3 regions of the Marinobacter sp. LV10R510-11A genome follow, and region 2 is predicted to be linked to each of the others. Evidence: riboswitches for the same ligand, from Rfam matches in the RefSeq annotation. Region 2 holds a riboswitch; each other region holds the start of a gene.
The links. A riboswitch is a leader RNA that binds a small molecule or an ion and turns the genes downstream of it on or off. The one in region 2 is predicted to bind cobalamin.
Positions count from the first base shown of each region.

Region 1: another riboswitch for cobalamin. It lies ahead of CPH80_RS22730 (ribonucleoside triphosphate reductase); the one in region 2 lies ahead of CPH80_RS14070 (TonB-dependent receptor domain-containing protein).
Region 3: another riboswitch for cobalamin. It lies ahead of CPH80_RS15585 (ribonucleoside-diphosphate reductase subunit alpha); the one in region 2 lies ahead of CPH80_RS14070 (TonB-dependent receptor domain-containing protein).

Region 1 is NZ_LT907980.1:3,909,265-3,911,531, reverse strand. Features, by position in the region: partial or broken gene CPH80_RS22730 (ribonucleoside triphosphate reductase) at 1-1,007, opposite strand, end outside; cobalamin riboswitch at 1,158-1,363, opposite strand; gene CPH80_RS18810 (U32 family peptidase) at 1,422-2,267, opposite strand, start outside.
Region 2 is NZ_LT907980.1:2,935,041-2,937,307, reverse strand. Features, by position in the region: gene cobD (threonine-phosphate decarboxylase CobD) at 1-572, shown strand, start outside; cobalamin riboswitch at 602-812, shown strand; gene CPH80_RS14070 (TonB-dependent receptor domain-containing protein) at 971-2,267, shown strand, end outside.
Region 3 is NZ_LT907980.1:3,248,981-3,251,247, forward strand. Features, by position in the region: gene CPH80_RS15575 (substrate-binding periplasmic protein) at 1-102, shown strand, start outside; gene CPH80_RS15580 (DUF3047 domain-containing protein) at 71-844, opposite strand; cobalamin riboswitch at 926-1,122, shown strand; gene CPH80_RS15585 (ribonucleoside-diphosphate reductase subunit alpha) at 1,261-2,267, shown strand, end outside.

The sequences.
Region 1 (2,267 bases), 970 kb from region 2:
ATTCCGGATCATTTCATTCAGACCGTTCACGCCAATGGTAGAAAAGTGGTTTCGCAGGGTGCCCAGATAGCGCTGGCTATATGGCAGCAGGCCTTCCGCCATATGCTGGCCAATGACTTGGCGTTTCGTTTCCAGGCTATCCCGGGCTAACCCCATTAGTTTATCCAGGCGCGCATACAGCGCCTGCTTACGCCCTTTGTAGAGATAGCCCAGGCGAGCACAATTAACCGTTACCACGCCAAGAGAGCCGGTTTGTTCTGCTGAACCAAACAGGCCGTTGCCACGCTTGAGCAGCTCGCGCAAATCCAGCTGCAACCGACAACACATAGAGCGGACCATGCTGGGTTCAAGATCCGAGTTCAGGAAATTTTGAAAGTACGGCAAGCCATACCGGGCCGTCATTTCAAACAGGCGCCGGGCATTTCTTCTCCGGCGATGACAGGTATCTGTTCCCGCAGATCTTCCGGGCACACCCAGTCAAACGTAATGTTAGTAAAGGGTGTTTGGGTGCCCCATCGCGAGGGCACATTGAGGTTGTAGACGAACTCCTGAATACACTGAAGTACCGATTCGTAACTCAGGTTATCCCTGCGGATGAAAGGCGCTAGATAGGTATCGAAAGAGCTGAAGGCTTGAGCTCCCGCCCATTCGTTTTGCAAGGTGCCCAGAAAGTTCACCATCTGGCCGATGGCGCTCGACAAATGCTTGGGTGGCGCCGATTCTACCTTTCCGGGCACACCGTTCAGGCCTTCATGCAACAACGTGCGCAAAGACCAGCCGGCACAGTAGCCACTGAGCATGTCCAGATCGTGTATGTGGAGGTCTGCGTCGCGGTGCGCCTGGCCGATGTCTTGGGTGTAAACATCGTTCAGCCAGTAGTTCGCGATAACTTTGCCAGCGGTATTCAGAATCAAGCCGCCCAGAGAGTAACCCTGATTGGCATTGGCATTTACTCGCCAATCGCTACGTTGAAGGTACTCGCTGACGGTTGCAGAGATATCCAGTAAAAATGGTTTCACTGGCTCGAAGGCTGCGGGAGTGGCTGACATGGTGTTCCTCCTGGAATCGCGTCAGGTATTTTCCCTTCGCGGACACAGGAGGCCATCCACGGGAAATCGCCCCATGCATCAGCCAGCTGCTCACCCTAAGTCGCGAAGGTGCAGTATTTTTGCCTTGGCAGGTCTTCGGACTCAGGGGCACGAACCTTTCGGCTCTGCCTTACGTGGCGACTTCCCGGCTTGCGCCAGTGTCATCATTACCACGCTTGTTCCCCAATACCGCTGCGCGTCAGTTCCGGACTCTTACCGGATTCCCGGCCACTAAACACAACATATAGTGGCAAACCAAGACAAAAACACTATATACGCGATTCAAAGGAGTTTCAACAAAAAAACATATATTTTACTACTTATGCCTTTTCGTCAGGAAGGCACCAAATCCATCCCCGGCCTTCCATACCAGTAACCATTGCAAGGCGGCGCCTCAACAAGCTGCAGCGGGTCGGTTGCTGGGGCTTCGCCACGGCGCGCCTGATCAAAGCGGCGGACCACTTCATCCATGCCCTGATGCTCTGGGCTTAGGCGTACAGTGGACACTCCCATTTGCGCCATATCCGGCATTTCCCGCATCAAGTCGTAACGAGCACCAGACAAAGTAGAAGTGCCGTTAAGGCGAAACAGCTCTTGGGATTCGCGGGAGCGCAGCTCCATACCATCTGGGTGCTGCAAACAGCGGAACTCGCAGTTGTCTTTGGGCAGGTTGTAATGCCGGGCGGTAAAGCAGCGGGACGACCATGCCAACGGCAAAAAGCCCCAGGCAAAAACCTCTGCAGCTAAATCCAGCCCTTCCGCTTCCAACTCACCAATCAATTGGCGCAGGGTTTCACGGCCCAGCTCTACCGGTAAGTTCCAGCCCTTCAACCCCTGCTTTGCTAACAGTTTCAGGGTTGCGCTGTTGTAGATGTTCATGGAAGGGCCAGTCACAAACGGCAGATTGTTCTGAGTGGCCAGCTGTAGAGCGCTCTGATCATTAGCCTCTACTAGATACTCCTGCTGGCTGCAGATTTTGCGCAGGGCCCGCAAATCCGCTTCGGATTCAATCAGCGTTTGTGTTGAGAGCACCACCTGCTTGCCGCAATCCTTGAGCACAGCGGCAATCTCCAACCAATCCGCCAGCCTCAGCTCGCGTCGGCGGGAACACACGGTTTCTCCCAAATATACCGTATCAACCGGCCACTCGGCGGCGTTGGCGTAAAAATCAAAAACGGT
Region 2 (2,267 bases):
AAATAATCCCGCCCTCTACATTGATGCGCTGGTGCCAGCGGCTCCAAAAGCGCGGTGGCTGGTTGGTTGTTGATGAGGCATTTATGGATGCTACGCCAGCGTTCAGTTTGTGTTCTCATGCTGGGCTGCCAGGTTTAATAGTGCTCCGCTCGCTTGGGAAGTTTTTTGGTTTGGCGGGCGTGCGCGCCGGGGTGGTGCTTGCGGACTCTGCAGTTGCTGATGCTTTAAAGCGAGTGCTTGGCCCTTGGTCGCTTGGTGGGCCGGCTCGCTACGTGATGGCGCAGGCGCTGAGCGATACGGATTGGCAGCTTCAGGCTCGTGCCCGCTTGCAGCGGAGTGCGGGCAGATTGCGCGGGGTGTTGCAGGCAGCCGGGCTTACGCTGGCTGGTGGTAGTGCGCTGTTCCTGACAGTTCGCACTGATTATCCACGGCTGCTGGCGGATCAACTGGCTGAGCAGGGGGTTTTGGTTCGGGTCTTTGAGCAGCCGGGAATGTCGAGGTTTGGCCTGGCAGCAGATGAAAGTCAGTGGCGAAAGCTGGAAATGGCTTTGGTTGGAAAGAGTTGTGATTAGTCATTGACCAAACATTAACGCATTGTTAGCCTTTCCCGGCGTTTGTAGGTGCTGTTGTGGTGCAATCATCGTCGTTACAACAGTGAAACGGGAAGCCGGTTAAAGTCCGGCACTGCCCCCGCAACGGTAAGTGAGTGATCGGCGAAGAGAGATGCCACTGTGCGCAAGCATGGGAAGGCTTACGCTGCTCAGTATTACAACTCACAAGTCCGGAGACCGGCCTGTAAACACACCGAACGCTGCGGAGGGCAGTTGCGGTGGGTAAACACCGGCCTGTCTTACGGAATTTCCCCACCCTTTGTATTGCTCCAGCCTGGCTTGCCGCCGGGTTTTCTCTCCCTTTGCAGCACCAATAATCAGCCATGCGGGTGCGCGTGGTGCGTATTTGAGTGCGTTTTATGAAAGTCTCCCGGCCAGTTATCAGAGCTCTGGTAGTCCCGTTTGCGTTTAGCCCCCTCTCAATTGCCATCGCTCAGGATTCACAGACTCCTCAGTTAGACCCGATTGTTGTCACGGCAACTCTTGGGCCGAAAACGGTGGGCGAAAGCCTGACGTCCGTTACTGTCATTGAGGAAGATGATATTCGCTATCAACAACCCAAAGAGTTTCGTGAGCTCATTGAATCTCAGCCTGGTGTGTCTGTAGTGCCCAATGGCTCTTTTGGTAAAACAACGAGTGTTTTCATCCGAGGGAATTCTTCAGATGCTTCGGTGCTTTTGGTTGATGGTATTCGGATTCGTTCCGCAACTCTCGGCGGGGCTGCTTGGCAGCATCTGCCACCACAATTAATTAACCGAGTTGAGATTGTTCGGGGAAGCCGCAGCAGTCTATATGGCGCTGACGCCACTGGCGGCGTGATACAGGCTTTTACTTTGCCTCAAAATGAGGGGGAGACTGGCTGGCTAGAAGCGGGTGGTGGCAACTATAACAGCCAGCAGTATGCTGCAGGAGCTGCGCTTGCGAACGACTCTTCAAAGCTCAGCATTGGTATAAATCAGTTCCGTACAGATGGTGCGCCTGTAGTTACTGGCGGGGAAGATAAAAGCTATAAGAATACGTCTGGTGTGGCAAGTGGACGTCATCAATTTGATAATGGTGTCCGTCTTGGCTTCACATTCCTGAATGCCGAAGGTAACACTGAGTATGACGGCGGGGAACAAGACTTCGTCTTTCAGGTTGCAGGTGTGAATCTGGATGTTCCAATTACCGCAAATTGGCGCGCATCATTGCAGTTTTCTGATGCGAGAGACGAAATGGAAGATTTCAGCTCATTTCCTGGAGTATTTAATACTAGAACGAGAAATTCTCGATTAGAGAATTGGCTGACCTTTGGGGCGCACGAGTTTGTGTTGGGCGCTGAGTATACGGTGGATCAGGTAGATAGCACCGTAGTTTATGATGAACGTAGCCGTTCTAATAGTGCGTTTTTTAGCCAGGCATTATTGAATTTTGACGCTCTGGATGTCCATTTGAGCTTACGAAGTGACGACAATGAAACGTTCGGTACAGAGCAAACTTGGGGTGTAGGAGTTGGGTATGCTCTGAATAAAAATTATCGGGTACGCGCCAGTGCCGGCACTTCGTTCAAGGCACCGACTTTTAATGATCTCTATTATCCGGGTTTTGGCAATCCTGACCTTCAGCCAGAAGAAGCAACTAGCTATGAGCTTGGAATAGAAGGCCGTTATACAAGAT
Region 3 (2,267 bases), 310 kb from region 2:
GACGATGCCTATCTGCGCCTTGTGAGCAGGGGCGAGGCACCGCCCATCCGGGATTTCAATTCCGGATATGTTATTCCCGGGTTTCCTGTTCAACACCGCTAGAAAGGTTTTCTGGATTTGTCGGGGCGAGGGTGATATCGCCATACCACGCGCTTGCTTGTTCACCGGTGTTGTCTGAATCCGACATGATGGCGATGCCCCGAATTGGCGGCGGGCTCTCCCCAAACGCCTTTCGGTAGTCTGCAATAACATCCCGCTCGATGCTTATCCACTCGCCCGTCTTTTCGCGGCCGGAACTGACGGCAATCATCACGGTTTTATCGGTGTATGGGTTGGTTATAAACTCACCCTTCGGCAAGGTGTTTGCCCAGATGTAGTTCAGGGCATTGCCGGGCAGCTCCTCTCCAAACAGCAACTCCACCGTTTTACGCTTCGCCCGTTCGAAAAAGCCCGCTTTATCCGGCTGAAACTCGAAGGCAACGTATATCCGGGCAGGGTAGTCATCACCGGATTTTTTCAGAGCATCGCCTTTTTCAAACACATTAGACACCTTCCAGCGCCAGCTCAGCATCGGTGAGTTCTCCGGTTTTATATTAAGCCGGGTAATCAGGCCGGACGCACCGCCGGAGGTATGTGCTTTTACCACCTGAGCGTCGTTCTCGCGGATCAGTTCGTAGCGAGTGTGCTGATCTATGTTGGGAAACTCCAGAGGCTCCCAGCCATCTGAAAGCGACGTCATTTTCGAGAATGCCGGAAGCAATGACTCCTGTGCCAGCAACTGAGGCGAGGCCAGGCTGAATGCTGCAAGCAGCAGCCAGGTAACAGGGCGGATGTTGATATGCATGAATTCGTCCCACTTTGCAGTGTGTCTGTGACAGACCGGCGGATTGAGGAAAAGTGCCTTGTCCTTCTGATTCTTCCCGTATATAGTGCCAAAATCCTTGGTTAGATACCAGATATGGTATCGGGAATCCGGTTAGAATCCGGAACTGACGCGCAGCGGTATTGGGGAACGAGCGTGGCATAAAGACACTGGCCTAGGCCGGGAAGTCGCCACGCAAGGCAGAACCTTGAGGTTCATGCCCCTAAGTCCGAAGACCTGCCAGGGAAGACTGCACCTTCGCGAATCAGGCGCCTGCATTTGGCCCTACAAGGTGAGCAGCAACGAACACGGCACTGTTACAGCCATCACTGGCTGGTGCTGGTTTGTCCTGCGTACGCGAAGGTTACGGAATTCACGCGTATTCAGGAGATAACGGTATGTCTACGACAAGCCTCGCCGAAGATCGGCCCTCATCGTCATCCGCTACAGAAGCCCTTCAGGTTATCAAACGTAACGGTAACCTGGTCAACTTTACCCCCTCTAAAATCAGCGTAGCTGTTACCAAGGCCTTTCTCGCCGTTGAAGGCGACCAAGCGGCAGGGTCTGCTCATATCAATGACGCCGTTCACCGGGTAACCGCGCAGGTTGTGCAAGCCATCAGCCGCCGCCTGAAAGCCGGTGGCCGAGTGCACATCGAAGACATTCAAGACCAAGTCGAACTGGCCCTGATGCGCGCCGAAGAACAGAAAGTTGCCCGTGCCTACGTACTGTATCGCGAAGAACACGCCCGCGAACGCGCACTGCACGAGCCAGTAGAAGCCCACCCTCATCTCACCGTAAAACAGGCCGATGGCCGCACTGCATCGCTAGATTTGGGCCTGATGAAGCAACAGGTCGACCACGCTGCATTCGGCCTTGAAGGTATTGATGGCGACTCCCTTGTAGAAGAAGCCACCCGTAACCTCTACAACGGCATCGACGAAGCCCAAGTGCTAACTGCACTCATCATGACCGCCCGTGGCCGCATTGAGCGCGAGCCGGACTACAGCGCCGTCACCGCACGCCTGTTGTTGGAGCAGCTGCGCCTTGAAAGCGTAACCGCGCTGAAGCTGGACACCAACCTGACCTTGGCAGAGGTTTATCCACAGGCCCTGAGCACCTTCATCAGCGCCGGCATTCGCTACGAGCTGCTCGACGAAGCCATGGCCGCTTTCGACATGGAACGCCTGGGCGCCGCGCTGAAACCTGAACGTGACCTGCAGTTTGGCTTCCTGGGCCTGCAGACCCTGTATGACAGGTACTTCCTGCACTGGAAGGAAGATCGCTTAGAACTGCCGCAGGTGTTTTTCATGCGTGTAGCCATGGGCTTGGCACTGCGTGAAGACGACCCCAACGGCCGTGCTATTGAGTTCTATAACCTGTTGTCGTCTTTCGACTACATGGC